2 regions of the Micromonospora sp. NPDC049529 genome follow, and region 1 is predicted to be linked to the other one. Evidence: predicted binding sites of a transcription regulator. Region 1 holds the regulator's gene; the other holds the start of a gene.
The links. Region 1 encodes HspR, which represses chaperone genes until heat shock. Its sites were predicted from a motif close to TTGAGTNNNNNNNACTCAA; they were not measured.
Positions count from the first base shown of each region.

Region 1 (7,659 bases):
GCGAGGAGAAGTCATGACGGAGAAGCCACAAGCCGCCGACCCGGAGACCACCGGGTCGACGCCGGGTGGCTCCGGCCCGGCGCAGGAGCAGGCTGACGAGCGGGTTGTCATCCGAGACGAACGCAACGACGACCGGACCGACGACGGTGCCGATCCGGACACCGACGATGCCGATTCGGCAGAGGTCGCGGCGTCGGTGAACGGGGCCGGGCCGGAGCAGCCGGACGACTCGGACGACGACGAGGGGCTGGTCGGCGAGTCCGACCAGTCGGGCACCCCGATCCTGGACGAGTTGGTCGAGGACGCCGAGGTCGAGGTCGAACTCGCGGACGGCAAGGCCCGTGGGCCGAAGCTGGGCCAGCCGAGCGGCCCCGAGGGTGCGGTGGTGGACGCGCCGGCCAAGCCGGTCAGCGGCGCACCCGGACCGCTCGGCGCCGAGTTGGAGGCACTGCGGGCCGAGCTCGACGAGCGGACCCGTGACCTCCAGCGGGTGTCGGCGGAGTACGCCAACTACCGCAAGCGGGTTGACCGGGACCGGGGACTGGCGGCCGAGCAGACCACCGGACAGGTGCTGACCGCGCTGCTGCCCGTACTGGACGACCTGGATCGGGCACGTGAGCACGGCGACCTGGTCGGGCCGTTCGGCAGCGTCGCCGAGCAGCTCAACGCGGCACTGACCCGGTTCGGCCTGACCCCGTTCGGGGAGAAGGGCGACCCGTTCGACCCGACCCGGCACGAGGCGGTGGCGCACCGGACCTCGTCCGACGTCACCGAACCCACCTGCGTCGAGGTCATGCGCCGGGGTTACCAACTCGGCGAGCGCCTGCTGCGGCCGGCACTGGTCGCCGTCGCCGATCCGGAGTAGTGGGATTCGACTGTCATGATCGGGGCGTACCGGTGACCGCTGCGGCGGGCCCGGTGCGCCCCGATCACGACGCGAGGAAGGGGGTGGACGACAGATGAGTTCCAAGGACTGGCTGGAGAAGGACTTCTACGCCGCGCTGGGTGTGGGTAAGTCCGCCTCCTCCGACGAGATCAAGAAGGCGTACCGCAAGCTGGCCCGCGAGTCGCACCCGGACCACAACCCGGGCGATCCGCAGGCCGAGGAGCGATTCAAGACGGTCTCCGAGGCGTACGACGTCCTCTCCGACGACCGCAAACGCCGCGAGTACGACGAGATGCGCTCGCTGTTCGGCTCGGGCGCCTTCCGGCGCAACGCGCGCAGCGGACAGCCGACCGCCGGTGGCGGTTACCCGTTCGACGTCTCCGACCTGTTCGGCAACGCCGGCCAGCCCGGTGCCGGCGGAGCCGGTGACCGCCGGTTCGGCGGCGCCGGATTCTCCGACCTGTTCAGCTCGATCTTCTCCGGTGGCGGTGCCGCCGGAGCACCGCCACGGGGTCGTGGTCCGGCCCGGGGACGCGACGTCGAGGCGGAGGTCGTACTCGACTTCAACGACGCCGTACGCGGGGTCACCCTGCCCCTGACCCTGCGGGCGCCGGGGGTCTGCGACACCTGCCACGGCGACGGCGCCAAGCCCGGCACCCAGCCGAGGGCCTGCCCGCAGTGCCACGGCGCCGGTGTGGTCACCCGCAACCAGGGCTCGTTCAGCTTCTCCGAGCCGTGCCGCGAGTGTCAGGGCGTCGGCACGGTGGTGGAGGAGAAGTGCCCGGAGTGCCTCGGCACCGGCGGGGTTACCAAGACCCGCACGCTGAACGTACGGTTCCCCGGTGGGGTGGCCGACGGCCAGCGGATCCGGCTGGCCGGGCGTGGTGAGCCGGGTGAGCGCGGCGGCTCCGCCGGTGACCTGTACGTGCTAATCAAGGTCCGCAACGACGAGCTGTTCGGGCGCAGTGGTGATGACCTCACGCTGACCGTGCCGATCACGTTCGCCGAGGCGGTGCTCGGCACCGACCTGCGGCTGCCCACCATGGACGGTGCGGTGACCCTGCGGGTGCCGCCGGGCACCCCGAGCGGCCGGACCCTGCGGGCGCGTGGCAAGGGCGTGGCCCGGCGCGACGGTCAGCCGGGCGACCTGCTCGTCACCGTCGAGGTCCAGGTGCCGGCGCAGCTCTCCGCCGAGGCCCGTGAGGCACTGGAATTGTTCGCCAAGCAGAGTCCCCCGGCCGGGCGGGAACATCTCGACGCCCGGGTGCGTCGAGTTAACTAGCGGTCAGTGATGCGGAGGTGAGTGGCGATGACTGAGGAATTCATCATCTCGGTCGAGACGTCGTCCGATGCCAAGGTACTGATGATCTCGGTAGCGGCCCGGATGGCGGGGATGCACCCACAGACCCTCCGCCAGTACGACCGGATGGGCCTGGTCCAACCCGGCCGGGCGGCGGGCGGCGGCCGGCGCTACAGCGTGCGTGACGTTGCCCTGCTGCGCGAGGTGCAGCGACTCAGCCAGGACGACGGGGTCAACCTCGCCGGGATCAAGCGGATCATCGGGCTGGAGCAGCTGGTCGACGAGTTGCAGCAGCGGATGGCGCAGATGGAAGCCGAGCTGGAGCACGCGTACCGGCGGGTTGCCGAGCTGGAGGCGGCGGCCACCGGCCCGTTCCCCCGTCGGGACCTGGTGCCGACCAACCAGGTGTCGACCGCCCTGGTGGTCTGGCGCCCCCGGCCCCGCCCCTGAGGTTGCCCACATCTCGGAACGCCCCGCATTTCCGCCCGGAGGTGCGGGGCGTTGGCCTAGTTTGAGGGATGCCGGTACGGGCCGGGATCCACGGGGGGTCCCGGCCCGTACCGTTCTCTTTGATCACCAGAGGGTCCGCCGGCTTCGGCGAGCCGAACTCTGCGTGATTACGTCTGTGGCCGTACGCGCTCCGCTGCCAAAGCAGGTTTTCTGCGTCTCTCGCTCGACATGGATGGGGGCTGGGCGGCCGGGGATCAGTTCGGGGAAAACGAGCTGGCAGTGCACGCATTCGGGGCCGGTCTTCCCGCTGTCGGTGGTCGTCATATCGACCTCAGTCGGCGACGAATGGGCGGGTCGTTGATCCAGTCGATGAATCTCGCCTCGATCTGCTCAGGGGTCAGTTCCGGTAGCGCCGGTGCCGCCCTGTCCCGGAAGTGCCGCATGAAGGCGGCGAGTCGTTCTGGTTCCCTCGGATAGAGCGCCCACATCCGGCGGCGAAAGACCGCACACGGCCAGTCCTCGTCGTCATCGAGGCAGCGCCAGTTATCGACGGAGGGACGGTGCGGAGCGGTCAGGTTGTCCTCGTCGGGCAACGCGGCACCCGCCTTTCGTCGTACGGGCACCCAGCCGATGAAGCGTTCGTACAGGGCGCGTGAGTCGGGCGGGCTACCCAGCTCGGGATCGATGGTGTGCAGGTCGCCCAGCGCCTCGATGAACTGGGCGCCGAGGAAGAGCGTCAGTGCGAGCGTCCGGTCCCGGAACTCGGCCACGAGGTCGAGTCGGGCGTCGGCACAGGGCCACGGTTGGGCATCGGTCCGGCAGATCCAGAGCGGGCGCAGGGGCACATGTTTCGCGGTCATCGCACCTCCTCGCTTTGAGTGGGGCCGCTCCGGTCCGATGGGGGCGGGCTGCGGGGCGGCCCCAGTTCCACCCGTCCACGTCCGGTCGTACGTACCGGGAGGATCCGAGCGGTTCCTTGGTGACACTGTGGTGGGTGAGCCCCTACTGTCGGAACAGCACAACCCGCTTCGTGGACGAACCAGCACCGCTGGTGACGGTCGATAGACAGAACCCGAAATCCTGGGAAGGTGTGGAACGCGTGGGAATCTCGCCGTCGGAGTATCTGGTCCGTGAAATCAGGCGCCGCCGGGTCGCCGCCAACATGACCCAGATAGCCCTGGGTCAACGGACCTTCTGCTCGGACTCGCATATCAGCAACATCGAGCAGGGAAAGGCACCGCTGGACGAGAAGTTCCTGGGGCTGCTGGACGAGGCCCTGGAAACCGGAGGCTTCTTCGTCAACCTCTGGACCGAGTTGGTGGTGGACTCCTTCTCGCCCGTCTGGCTGCGCGAGTGGCTGGAATACGAGCGCGAGGCAACCACCCTCCGCGGCTATGAGCCCGCCTTCGTGCCCGGTCTGTTGCAGACCGAGGCGTACGCACGGGCGCTGTTCCGGATCGGTGGCTTCTCCGGCGCCCGGCTGGACGAGAAGGTGGCCGAGCGGATGTCGCGGCAGGCGATCCTCGACCGCGATACTCCACCGGAGGTGTTCCTGGTGCTGGACGAGATGGTGCTGCGCCGGACGTGTGGCGGCCACGACGTGATGGCCCAGCAGATCGAGCATCTGCTCGACCAGGCCGAGCGACCCAACGTCCACATCGGCCTGATCCCGCTCGACCACGGCATCTATCCCGGACTTCAGGGCGGCTTTGTCATCGCCGACCTGCCGAGCGGCTCACGCGCCGGATACATCGACAATCAGCTTGAAGCGCAGGTCTTCGAGGGGCGGGCGGACGTTGTTAGGCTGAGTGTGCGGTGGGACGGGCTGACCAGCGAAGCTCTCCCCGGCAGGCAGACGCTGGACGTGGTGAGGGAAGTGGCCAAATCATGGATGTGACCGGCGCCCAGTGGCGGAAGTCGACCAGGTCGGGCACGAACGGCGGTAATTGCGTGGAGGTTGCCGACAACCTGCCGGGCCGGGTCCTGGTACGGGACAGCAAGGATCGTGACGGCGGCAGCCTGGCCTTCGGCCCGGTCGCCTGGCGGGCCTTCGTGGGACTCGCCAAGCAGCACTGAACCCAGCTCGACGTGCGCCCCGTACCGACTTCGGTGCGGGGCGTTGTCGTACGCAGGACAGTGTTGGTCATGATGTTTACATAAGTAGTTGACCGTCATATAGTCGCCACGTGAGTACGCGCATGAGGGAACCGACGTACTTCATCCTGGCCGCGTTGCAGGACGAGCCGTTGCACGGCTACGCGATCATGATCCGAGCCGGTGAGCTGTCGCAGGGGCGGATCCGTCTCGCCACCGGCACGCTCTATGCCGCGCTCGACCGCCTCACCGGCGAGGGCTACGTGGCGTCGACCCGCGAGGAGATCGTCAACGGTCGCGCCCGGCGCTACTACGCGCTCACCCCGGACGGCACGGCCGCGCTGCGAGCGGAGGCCGAGGCGATGGCGGCGGCGGCTCGGGTCGTGACCGACCGGCCGGTCCGTTCGTCGGCGCCGCGACCTGCGGCGGGTCTGGCATGACCGAGCCGGAGCGGCGGTAGCGGGCTGGCTGCCCCGCTGTTCCACGGCTTACTCGAAGCTGCCCGGGGCGGTCGGTAGTACCGACGGGGGGCTGCCGCCCGCCCCGGGTATTGGAGTGTCTGGGCTGTCGCCCGGTCAGCCGAGGCGGCGGCCCTGGCGGACCAGGCCGCCCTCGCACCAGTCGTGGTAGTTGAACAGCTTCGGATTGGCCAGCAGCATCCGGCTGTTGTACGCCCAGATCTGCATCTGCTCGTCGCCGCCCTGCTCGGCCCGCTCGACCAGCTTGCGCAGCCGCCGCTTCGGCTGGGCGCGAAACTTCGTCCGGATGCCGTCGCCCGCGTAGATGTAGAGGCAGTGCAGGGCGAACCGGCGGGCCGGGCAGGACCGGTCCATCGCCAGGTCGAACATGGTGGTGATGAGCCGGTCACCGGAGACCAGCAGGTCCCAGTCCTGCGGCATGGATTGCAGGGGTACGGAATCCGGTTGGTAGGCCCAGGCGCGTAACTCGGCGGGAGACGGGTCCACCGGGTTGGAGAAGCCTTGGAAGCCGGTCTGTTGCACGCTCACCGGGCCGACCTTCCGCTCTCGCGTGTGCGGGTCATTTCGGCGTCCCGCACACGCACCACCTGCTGTTGCGGCGACACGGTAGCGTGCCGCCGCTGATCTGGGGAAGAGCCCTGACGTGCCATTTCATCAAGCCGTTACGGCAAAAGTACGGAGGGTCTCCCCGTACCGGGGCGATTCAGTCCGTTGCCGGCGCGGGTTTGAGTGCGGTCGCCTGAGCCTTGCGGCGCAGCCACTCCTTGAACCAGCGCATGTCCGGCAGCCGGGCCAGCATCGGACCGGTGACCACGGTGATCAACACGTACGCCGTGGCGAGTGGGGCGAGCTGCGGTTCGATCGCGACTCCGGTGGAGGTGACCGCCAGGCCGGCGATGACGATCGAGAACTCGCCCCGTGGCATCAGCGCCAGTCCCGTACGCCAGCGGCCCGGTAGGGCGATCCCGACCCGACGGGCGGCCAGGTAGCCGGTCAGCACCTTCGTGCCCATCGTGACGATCGCCAGTCCCAGCGCCGGCAGCAGCACCGGCGGCATGTCGGCCGGGTCGGTGGCGAGTCCGAAGAACACGAAGAAGACGGCGGCGAACAGGTCCCGCAGCGGTGAGAGCAGTTCGGTCGCGTGGTGTGCGACCGGCCCGGAGAGCGCGATGCCGACCAGGAAGGCACCGACCGCTGCCGAAACCTTCAGCCCGGCCGCCAGGCCCGCCACCAGCAGGGTCAACCCGAGTACGCCGAGCAGCAGCGCCTCCGGGTCGGTCGGCGCGAACATGCGCGAGATGATGTGTCCGTACCTGATTGCCACGACCAGCACCACGACGACGGTGGCGACCGCGATGCCGAGTGCCTTGGCCCCGCCGAACAGCCCGATACCGGCGAGCAGTGCGGTCACCAGGGGCAGGTAGAGCGCCATCGCCAGGTCCTCGATGACCAGGATCGACAGGATGACCGGGGTTTCCCGGTTACCGAGTCGGCCCAGGTCGGCCAGGACCTTGGCGATCACGCCGGACGAGGAGACCCAGGTGATGCCGGCGAGCACCACCGCGGCGATCCAGCCCCAGCCGAGCAGCAGCGCGAACGCGGCTCCGGGCAGCGCGTTGAGCAACCCGTCGATCAGCCCGGCGGGGGCGGCGGCGCGCAGGTTGCCGACGAGTTCGCTGGCCGAGTATTCGAGGCCGAGCATGACCAGCAGCAGGATCACGCCGATCTCGGCACCGACGGCGAAGAACTCCTCGCTGGCCGAGAGCGGGACGATGCCGCCGTGGCCGAACGCCAGGCCGGCCAGCAGGTAGAGCGGGATCGGGGAGAGCCCGATCCGGCGGCTCAGTCGGCCGAGCAGGCCGAGCCCGAGCAGCAGCGCGCCGACTTCGACGAGCAGTACGGTCTGATCGTGCATCCGCGATCAGCCGTCCGGATCGCTGTCGGCGAGGATCGCGGTGACGCCGTCGAGACCCTTGCGGGTACCGACCACGACCACCACGTCACCGGCTTCGAAGCGGAACGAGGGATCGGGGGAGGCGATGACCTCACGCTCGCGCAGCACTGCCACGATCGAGGCGCTGGTCCGGGTGCGAGCCTTGGTTTCGCCCAACTTCCGCCCGACGTACGGTGACCCCGCCGGAATGGAGATCTGCTCGGTGAGCAGTCCGGCGGCCTGCTGGCGCAGCCCGGAGAGCTGACCGAGCATCAGCGAGGCGCCGAGGATGTCGGCCAGTGCCTCCGCCTCGTCGTCGGTCAGCGGGATGTCGGCCGTGCAGGCGTCTGGGTCGTCCTGGTCATATAACACCAGGTCGCGTCGACCGTTGCGATGGGTGACCACCCCGAGCCGGCGACCGGACGTGGTCACCATGTCGTGGCGCACGCCGATCCCGGGCAGGGCGGTTTGTTCTACGCGTACTCGCACGGCCGCAACGCTACCGTGTGCCTTCATA
Region 1 is NZ_JBVJHT010000001.1:343,219-350,877, forward strand. Features, by position in the region: gene ACZ6QQ_RS01610 (nucleotide exchange factor GrpE) at 14-865, shown strand; gene dnaJ (molecular chaperone DnaJ) at 960-2,168, shown strand; gene ACZ6QQ_RS01620 (heat shock protein transcriptional repressor HspR) at 2,196-2,636, shown strand; gene ACZ6QQ_RS01625 (hypothetical protein) at 2,957-3,496, opposite strand; gene ACZ6QQ_RS01630 (helix-turn-helix domain-containing protein) at 3,667-4,533, shown strand; gene ACZ6QQ_RS01635 (DUF397 domain-containing protein) at 4,524-4,712, shown strand; gene ACZ6QQ_RS01640 (PadR family transcriptional regulator) at 4,823-5,170, shown strand; gene ACZ6QQ_RS01645 (hypothetical protein) at 5,306-5,737, opposite strand; gene ACZ6QQ_RS01650 (cation:proton antiporter) at 5,913-7,124, opposite strand; gene ACZ6QQ_RS01655 (cation:proton antiporter regulatory subunit) at 7,131-7,631, opposite strand.

Region 2 (7,659 bases), on a different contig from region 1:
GCGAACCAGTAGGCGTCGTACTCCCCGGTGCCGGCGGCGAGCTGCCGGGCCTGGTCCACCGAGCCGAGGAAGGTCACCGGGCACCGGTAGCCCCGGGCGTCGCACCAGGGCTTGACGATGGTGTCGATCACCGCCTGCTGCTCAGAGCCGGCCACGATCCGCAGCGTCGTACCGGCCGGTCCGGGGGCGCCGGACCGGTCGGGGTCCGGTGGGCCGTCGTCGGTACAGCCGGCGAGGAGCAGCACCGCCGCCAGTGCGGCCCCGGCCAGTCCCTTGAATCGCACCCGTGCCCCATTTCCGCATGGAATCCTGTTCCGAACGGGTTCTTGGTAGCAGTGCGCGGCTACCGGGCGGTGCGCCCGGTCCGCGGGCCCGCCCAGTGCCTATGCGGGGCTGACCAGGGCCGGAGCGCCACGCGGGCGGGTGGTCGGGAGTCGGTCCCGGCCCGCCGACACGCATCCGTCGACGAGATGTCATCCCGGTGTCGCCCACCGGCCACCTTCCCGACGAGGGTCGGGCGGTTCCGGGGGCGACGGGAGCACGCGGCGCCGGGCACCGGGACCGTGCGGCGCCGGATCAGTGGTCGTGTCGGCGCTTGCGCCGCCGTACGATCAGCCAGCGGACGATCACCGCCAGCACCACCGCCGCCGCCAGCAGGAAGCTCGCCTCGCCGAGGTAACTCTGCGCCTGCTTCCAGGAGGCGCCGAGGACGTAGCCGATCAGGATCACCGCGGTCGCCCAGGTCACGCCGCCGACGACGTTGAAGGCGAGAAACTTGCGGTACGGCATCCGGGTCATCCCGGCCAGTGCCGGCACCAGCGCCCGCAGCACCCCCACCCAGCGGCCGAGCATGACGGCTGCCGGCCCGTGGCGCTGGATGAACCTCTCCGCCCGCTGCCAGCGCTCCTCGCCGACCCAGCGGCCCAGCCGACTTCGGCGCAGCGGCATTCCGACCCGGCGACCGATCTCGTATCCGACGCTGTCGCCGACGACGGCGCAGACCGCCGCCACGATCACCAGCGCGGCGATGTTGGTCCGCCCGGTCGCGGCGAGCGCGCCGCCGATCAGCAGGGCCGTCTCGCCGGGGAGGATCAGCCCGATGAAGGCGGCGCACTCGCCGAAGGCGAGCAGTCCGACGATGAGCAGCAGCGGCCAGCCGGAGAGGTCGGACAGGACGTTGGTGAGCTGATCCACCCGGGCGCCCCGATCAGCCGCCGCCGGACGGCGCGCGGGTCCGTACGCCGCCGGTCCGGCGCGGCTCGGCTCCGACGGGTCGGCGCATCGTGTCCTCTCGTCCGGCTGGTGCTCCCGCTGGTGTGGCGGGTGCTGGCGGGTCTGCGGCCGCCAGCACCATCAGACCACTCGCCGGGGCCGGACCGGGCGGAATCGGCCAGCCGTGCCCCGCCCGCCCGGCGGGCCGTGTCGCCGGCCGGGCGGGTCAGCCGCTGAACCTGACGTCGCTCAGGCTCAGGGTGATCGGGCTCCACGACAGGTCCGGGGTCCGGTCCTCGTTGCGCAGGAAGATGTGCCGTTGCGTCGGTACCACGATCCCGTCGAAGGTCTGCTCGTCGCGGATGTAGTGGGCGACCGGCGAGTCGCCGTTGACGACGGGCTGGTAGTCCATCCGGCGGAGCCGGCCGGCGTCGTCGAAGTAGTAGAGCTGGGTCGGGTTGTGCACGTGGATCGAGTCGGGGAACGTGACGCTGAGTCCCCGCCAGGTCCGGCCGTCCTCCGTCCACGGCTCCACCTCGTGCGCCTCGACCCCCGGCCAGGCGAAGACGTACGGCTCGACCAGGTAGTGCCAGGTGGCGTAGCTGCGGAAGTAGGCGGTCTGGGCCAGACTCCACGGGGTGTTGACGGCGTAGCCGGCGAAGGTCGCGCGCGGGTTGTCCAGCTCCTCGACGATCCTGCCGTCCGGGTCGGTGATGGTCACCCGGTCGGCGCTGGCGTCGAAGACGACCGTCCGGCCGGTCGACCGCTGGGTCTGGTGGATCTGCTGTTCCTGGAGGTTCGCCGCAACGGTGTCCGTGCCGACGAAGTCGGCGTGACCCTTGAACTCCCAGAACGGGCCGTCGTAGTCGATCGTGCCGGTCAGGGTGGAGAGCTTCCTCCAGTGGTCGATTCCGCCCTGGCCTTCGAGCACGCGGGCGAGTAGCGCGTCCATCTTCACTCCTAATCTAGGACCGGCACGTGCGACGGTTCTTCACCCTCTTCGGGGTGCCGCCGACGTGAGCCGCCCGGACGGCAGCGCGGGGACGCCGTCGCCGTGCCACTGGTTCCGGACGAACTCCGTCTCCGGTCTCCGGTGCGGGTCACTCGAAGAGCGCACCCACCTGCGGTGTTTTCGTCACCAGGCCGTCCCGTTGGGCCATGTCGGCGAGTGCCTGCACCGACTGCCGGTTGATCTCCGCCGGGAAGGCAGGCAGCGTCAGGGTGGGGACGACGTCGGCCCCGATCGAGGTGTACGTGGACAGCACCTGCCGGGTCTCGTCCGGGTGGGAGGCGGCGTACGCCTGGGACTCCACCACCGCCTCGGTGAACGCCTCCACCAGGGACGGCTCGGACTCGATCAGATCCGCCGAGGTGAAGTACGTCGCCACCGACAGGTTGGCCGTCGCCTCCGCGTAGGCCGACGAGATGTCCCGGCCCTTCTGGTTGCGGGCGATGGTCAGGAAGGGCTCGACGATGAACGCGGCGTCGACCCGACCGTTCATCACGGCGGCCGGCATGTCCGGGAACGGCAGCTCCACGAACTTCACCGTTCCGGGGTCGCCGCCGGCCTTGCGGACCGCCTCGCGTACGACGGTGTCGCTGATGTTGTTGAGAGTGTTGATCGCCACCGACTTGCCGGACAGGTCGGCGCTGGACCGGATCGCGCTGCCGCTGGCGACGACCACCCCGGCGAAGTCCTTGCCGGGTACGCCGGTGGACGAGGAACCCGGTGCCACGATCTTGAGCGGGAGCCCGCGGGTCTGGGCGAGCAGGAGGGAGGTGTTGTTGCTGAACCCGAACTGGAACTGGCCGGAGAGCACGGCCGGCACGATCGCGGCACCGCCCTGGGCGAGTTCGAGCTTGACGTCGAGCTTGCGTTCGGCGAAGAATCCTTGTCGGACACCGAGGTAGATCGGCGCCACGTCGAGGATCGGGATCACTCCGACCGTTATCTGCGTGGGCTTGTCCCGGGTCCCTCCGGTGGTGCCGCCATCCACGTCGCCGCACGCGGTGAGCAACATGGTGGCGACCACGACGACGGCAAGTCTTCTACGCATGTGGTGCTCTCCCGATCCGGCCGACGGCGTACAGCTTCCGACCAACCCCGTGCGAATCGCGAAAACGACTCCTCTGTGGACCCTAGAGTCGGTCCGTCAAGGGGTCAACAAAGGGCCGATCGGCGTCGGCGGTTGGCGGATCGTCGTCTGGCGCCGGCTCGTCCGGTGCCGGGTCGATGTCGTACGGGCCGGGTCAGTCCCTGTCCTTCTCGCAGGCGACGCCGTCGCCGTCCTTGTCCAGCTTCGCCGAGTAGCCGGGGTCGCCCCGGTGCAGCGGGGTCACGCCGGCCCGGTGTGCCTGGTTGCAGTTGCGGTAGGCGACGGCGCCGCCCTGGCCGGCCTCGGGTGTCGGTCCGGCGGCGGGTTGGTCGGTGGACGGGACGCCGGGCGCGGTGGTGACCACGGGTGTGCTCCCGGTGGTTGAGGTCCGCGGCCGGGTCTGGTTGCGCGGCTGCGCGGGAGTGGCCGGTCGGGTGGTGGGCGCGGGACTGGGGGAGGACGGCTGGGCGGCCTTGGCCGATGCCAGGGCCACGCCGTGCGGGGCGAGTGTGGCGGGGGTCTGACCGGCGAAGACCGCGCTCAACGTGGCCGCTCCGATGCCCAGCGTCAGGACCAGGAGCAGCGCGAACAACCAGTAACGTCGGCGGTTGACGCCGATGCGGGCAGGTGCCGCGGCCGTGGGTGAGGGGTCCGATGGCCGGGGGACCGGCGAGCGGTAGCGGCCCGCCGCCTGGTTGCGTCGCCCGTACGCGAACGCGCGGGGCTCCTGCCGCTGGTTGTCGAGGGGCGGCTGGCTCACCAGAGCAGGCTACAGGTGTGCTCAGCGAAGCCGGCCGATCCCTGCCAGCGTCGGGCAACAATCGGATAGCGGTCGTCGGGCCGGCATTGTGGCCTGCGCCACAGGGCGGAACACGGGGCACGGTTTGTTACTTGAGTCGTACAGGCTCAACTCAAACGATGGCAGGTGTTCGATGGCAACTCTTCCGGTTCTGCCCCTGACCGACGCAGTCCTGCTGCCCGGGATGGTCATCCCGGTGACCCTCGACCCGAGCACCCAGGCTGCCGTCGACGCCGCTCGCGCGGCAGGTGACAAGAAGGTTCTTGCGGTGCCCCGGGTGGACGGGGAATATGGCTCCATGGGCGTTATCGCCCTGATTGAGAAGGTCGGTCGGCTGCCCAGCGGCGAACCGGCCGCCGTGGTCCGGGGCGTGTCCCGGGCCCGGATCGGTTCCGGCGTGCCCGGACCCGGAGCGGCGCTCTGGGTCGAGGCCACCGAGCTCGACGAACCCGCGCCGAACGGCAAGGCCAAGGAACTCGCACGCGAGTACAAGGCCCTCACCACGTCGCTGCTCCAGGAGCGCGGCGCCTGGCAGGTCATCGACGCGCTGGAGCGGATGACCGACCTCTCCGAACTGGCCGACTCGGCCGGTTACACCTCCTGGCTCACCCTGGCCCAGAAGACCGAACTGCTCGCCGCGACCGACGTGACGACGCGGCTGGAACTGCTCGTCGGCTGGGTCCGCGCCCACCTCGCCGAGCAGGAGGTCACCGAGCAGATCAACTCGGACGTACGCGAGGGTCTGGAGAAGTCCCAGCGCGAGTTCCTGCTCCGCCAGCAGCTCGCCGCTATCCGCAAGGAACTGGGCGAGGACGAGCCGGACGGCTCGGCCGACTACCGGTCCCGGGTCGAGTCCGCCGACCTGCCCGACAAGGTGCGCGAAGCGGCCATGCGCGAGGTCGGTCGGCTGGAGCGGGCCAGTGACGCCTCCCCGGAGGCCGGCTGGATCCGCACCTGGCTGGACACCGTACTGGAAATGCCGTGGACGACCCGGACCGACGACAACACCGACCTGGCCTCGGCCCGCGAGGTACTCGACGCCGACCACGCCGGCCTCGGCGACGTCAAGGACCGGATCCTGGAGTACCTGGCGGTGCGCAACCGGCGGGCCGCCCGCAACCTCCAGGTGGTCGGCGGCCGTGGCTCCGGTGCCGTGCTCGCCCTCGCCGGCCCGCCCGGAGTGGGCAAGACCAGCCTCGGTGAGTCGGTCGCCCGCGCACTCGGCCGTAAGTTCGTCCGGGTGTCCCTCGGTGGCATCCGCGACGAGGCGGAGATCCGGGGTCACCGGCGCACCTACGTCGGTGCGCTGCCCGGCCGAATCGTCCGGGCGCTGCGCGAGGCGGGTTCGATGAACCCGGTCGTGCTGCTGGACGAGGTCGACAAGATCTCCGCGGGCTACGCCGGTGACCCGGCCGCCGCCCTGCTCGAGGTCCTCGACCCGGCCCAGAACCACACCTTCCGGGACCACTACCTGGAGGTCGACCTCGACCTCTCGGACGTGCTCTTCCTGGCCACCGCCAACGTGGTCGACTCCATCCCCGGCCCGCTGCTGGACCGGATGGAACTCGTCACGCTCGACGGCTACACCGAGGAGGAGAAGGTCGCCATCGCCCGCGACCACCTGCTGCCCCGGCAGCTCGACCGGGCCGGCCTGACCGCCGACGAGGTCGGCGTCAGCGACGAGGCCCTGGGCCGGGTCGCGGCCGAGTACACCCGCGAGGCGGGCGTACGGCAGCTGGAGCGGGCGCTGGCCAAGATCCTGCGCAAGGTCGCGGTCGCGCTGGCGACGACCGACGGGCCGGTACGGGTCGACACCGACAACCTCAAGACCTACCTGGGACGGCCCCGGTTCACCCCGGAGTCGGCCGAGCGCACCGCCGTACCGGGCGTGGCGACCGGCCTGGCCGTCACCGGTGCCGGTGGCGACGTGCTCTTCATCGAGGCGACCAGCATGGAGGGCGAGCCGGGGCTGACCCTGACCGGCCAGCTCGGCGACGTGATGAAGGAGTCGGCGCAGATCGCCCTGTCGTACCTGCGCTCGAACGGCCGCAAGTTCGGGCTCGACCCGAACGCGCTGGCCGGACGCCGGATCCACCTGCACGTACCGGCGGGTGCGGTGCCCAAGGACGGCCCCAGTGCCGGCATCACCATGGTCACCGCGCTGGCTTCGCTGGCCTCCGGCCGGCCGGTCCGCCCGGAGTTCGGGATGACCGGCGAGGTCACCCTGGCCGGTCGGGTGCTGCCGATCGGCGGGGTGAAGCAGAAGCTGCTCGCCGCGCACCGGGCCGGTCTCACCGAGGTCATCATCCCGGCGCGCAACGAGCCGGACCTGGACGACCTGCCGACCGAGGTGCGCGAGGCGCTGACCGTGCACACCCTGGCCGACGTGGCGGACGTACTCGCGCTGGCCCTGCGGCCGGCCGAGGAGCTCGACGACGCGCAGACGCTGGACGGTCCGGCGCTCGCGGTGGCGTAACACCTGCGATCGCCCACGGTCCCGGGCGATCCGAGCGGGGGCGCTCCACTTCGGTGGGGCGCCCCCGCCGTCTGTCCACACCGCTGCCGTACGCGGCTGGCAGACTGCCGGACATGGCTGACGTACGGCTGGTCCGGGACGACGCGTTCGACGCGCAGGACGAGGCGCCGACGCTGCTGCTGGTGCACGGGCTCGGTGCGACCGGCGCGGTCTGGCAGCGGTGGCGTCCGTACCTGGACGAACACTGGGCGGATCGTTGGCTGGCGCCGGACCTGCCCGGTCACGGCGGCGCGAAACCGGTGCCGCGCTACACGTTCGGTGCCCTGGCCGCCGCCCTCGCCGACCTGCTCGATCCCGACCGGCCGGTGGTGGTGCTCGGCCACTCGCTCGGCGGTGTGCTGGGACTCGCCCTGGCCAGCGGCTGGTTCGGCGTACGGGTCCGGACCGCGATCGGGTTGGGCGTCAAGGTGCACTGGACCGCGGACGAACTGGGCCGCGCCGGTGCGCTCGCCCGACGACCCGTCACCTGGTTCGACTCGTACGAGGCGGCGGTCGACCGGCACCTGAGGGTGTCCGGACTGGCCGGTCTGCTGCCGGTCGACGATCCGGCCGGGTCGAGCGGCGTGGTGGCCGGGGACGGGGACGGGCGGTGGCGGCTGGCCCTGGATCCGGCCGCCTTCGGGGTCGGCGAGCCGGACCTGCCGGGTCTGCTCGCGGCGGCGCGGGGCCGGGTGGTGCTGGCCAGGGGAGAACACGACCCGATGGTCACCGCGGACCAGTTGGCCCGGCTGACGCCGTCGGCGGTGACCCTGCCCGGCGTCGGCCACAACGCCCACGTCGAGGACCCGGCCCTGGTGTCCGGGCTGCTCGCCGAGGAGCTGTCGACCGGGCGCCCGGGTCGCCGCGACCCCCGGTGAGTCGGCGGGACCGCTGGTAAAGTGGCCGACGAGTGACCGGGACCGGGAAGACCGGAAACCGGTGGGAGACGAAACAGGGAGACCAGACATGGCGGGTGACGACGACATCTCCGGGTGATACCCGGACGTGATCGGCCACCGGTGGGCGCGCAGAGCGCC
Region 2 is NZ_JBVJHT010000018.1:40,826-48,484, reverse strand. Features, by position in the region: gene ACZ6QQ_RS27910 (vWA domain-containing protein) at 1-284, opposite strand, end outside; gene ACZ6QQ_RS27905 (DedA family protein) at 577-1,194, opposite strand; gene ACZ6QQ_RS27900 (hypothetical protein) at 1,439-2,164, opposite strand; gene ACZ6QQ_RS27895 (ABC transporter substrate-binding protein) at 2,313-3,269, opposite strand; gene ACZ6QQ_RS27890 (excalibur calcium-binding domain-containing protein) at 3,463-4,068, opposite strand; gene lon (endopeptidase La) at 4,241-6,583, shown strand; gene ACZ6QQ_RS27880 (alpha/beta fold hydrolase) at 6,697-7,500, shown strand.
Region 2: the regulator HspR is predicted to act here: its motif matches at 4,200-4,218, upstream of lon (endopeptidase La).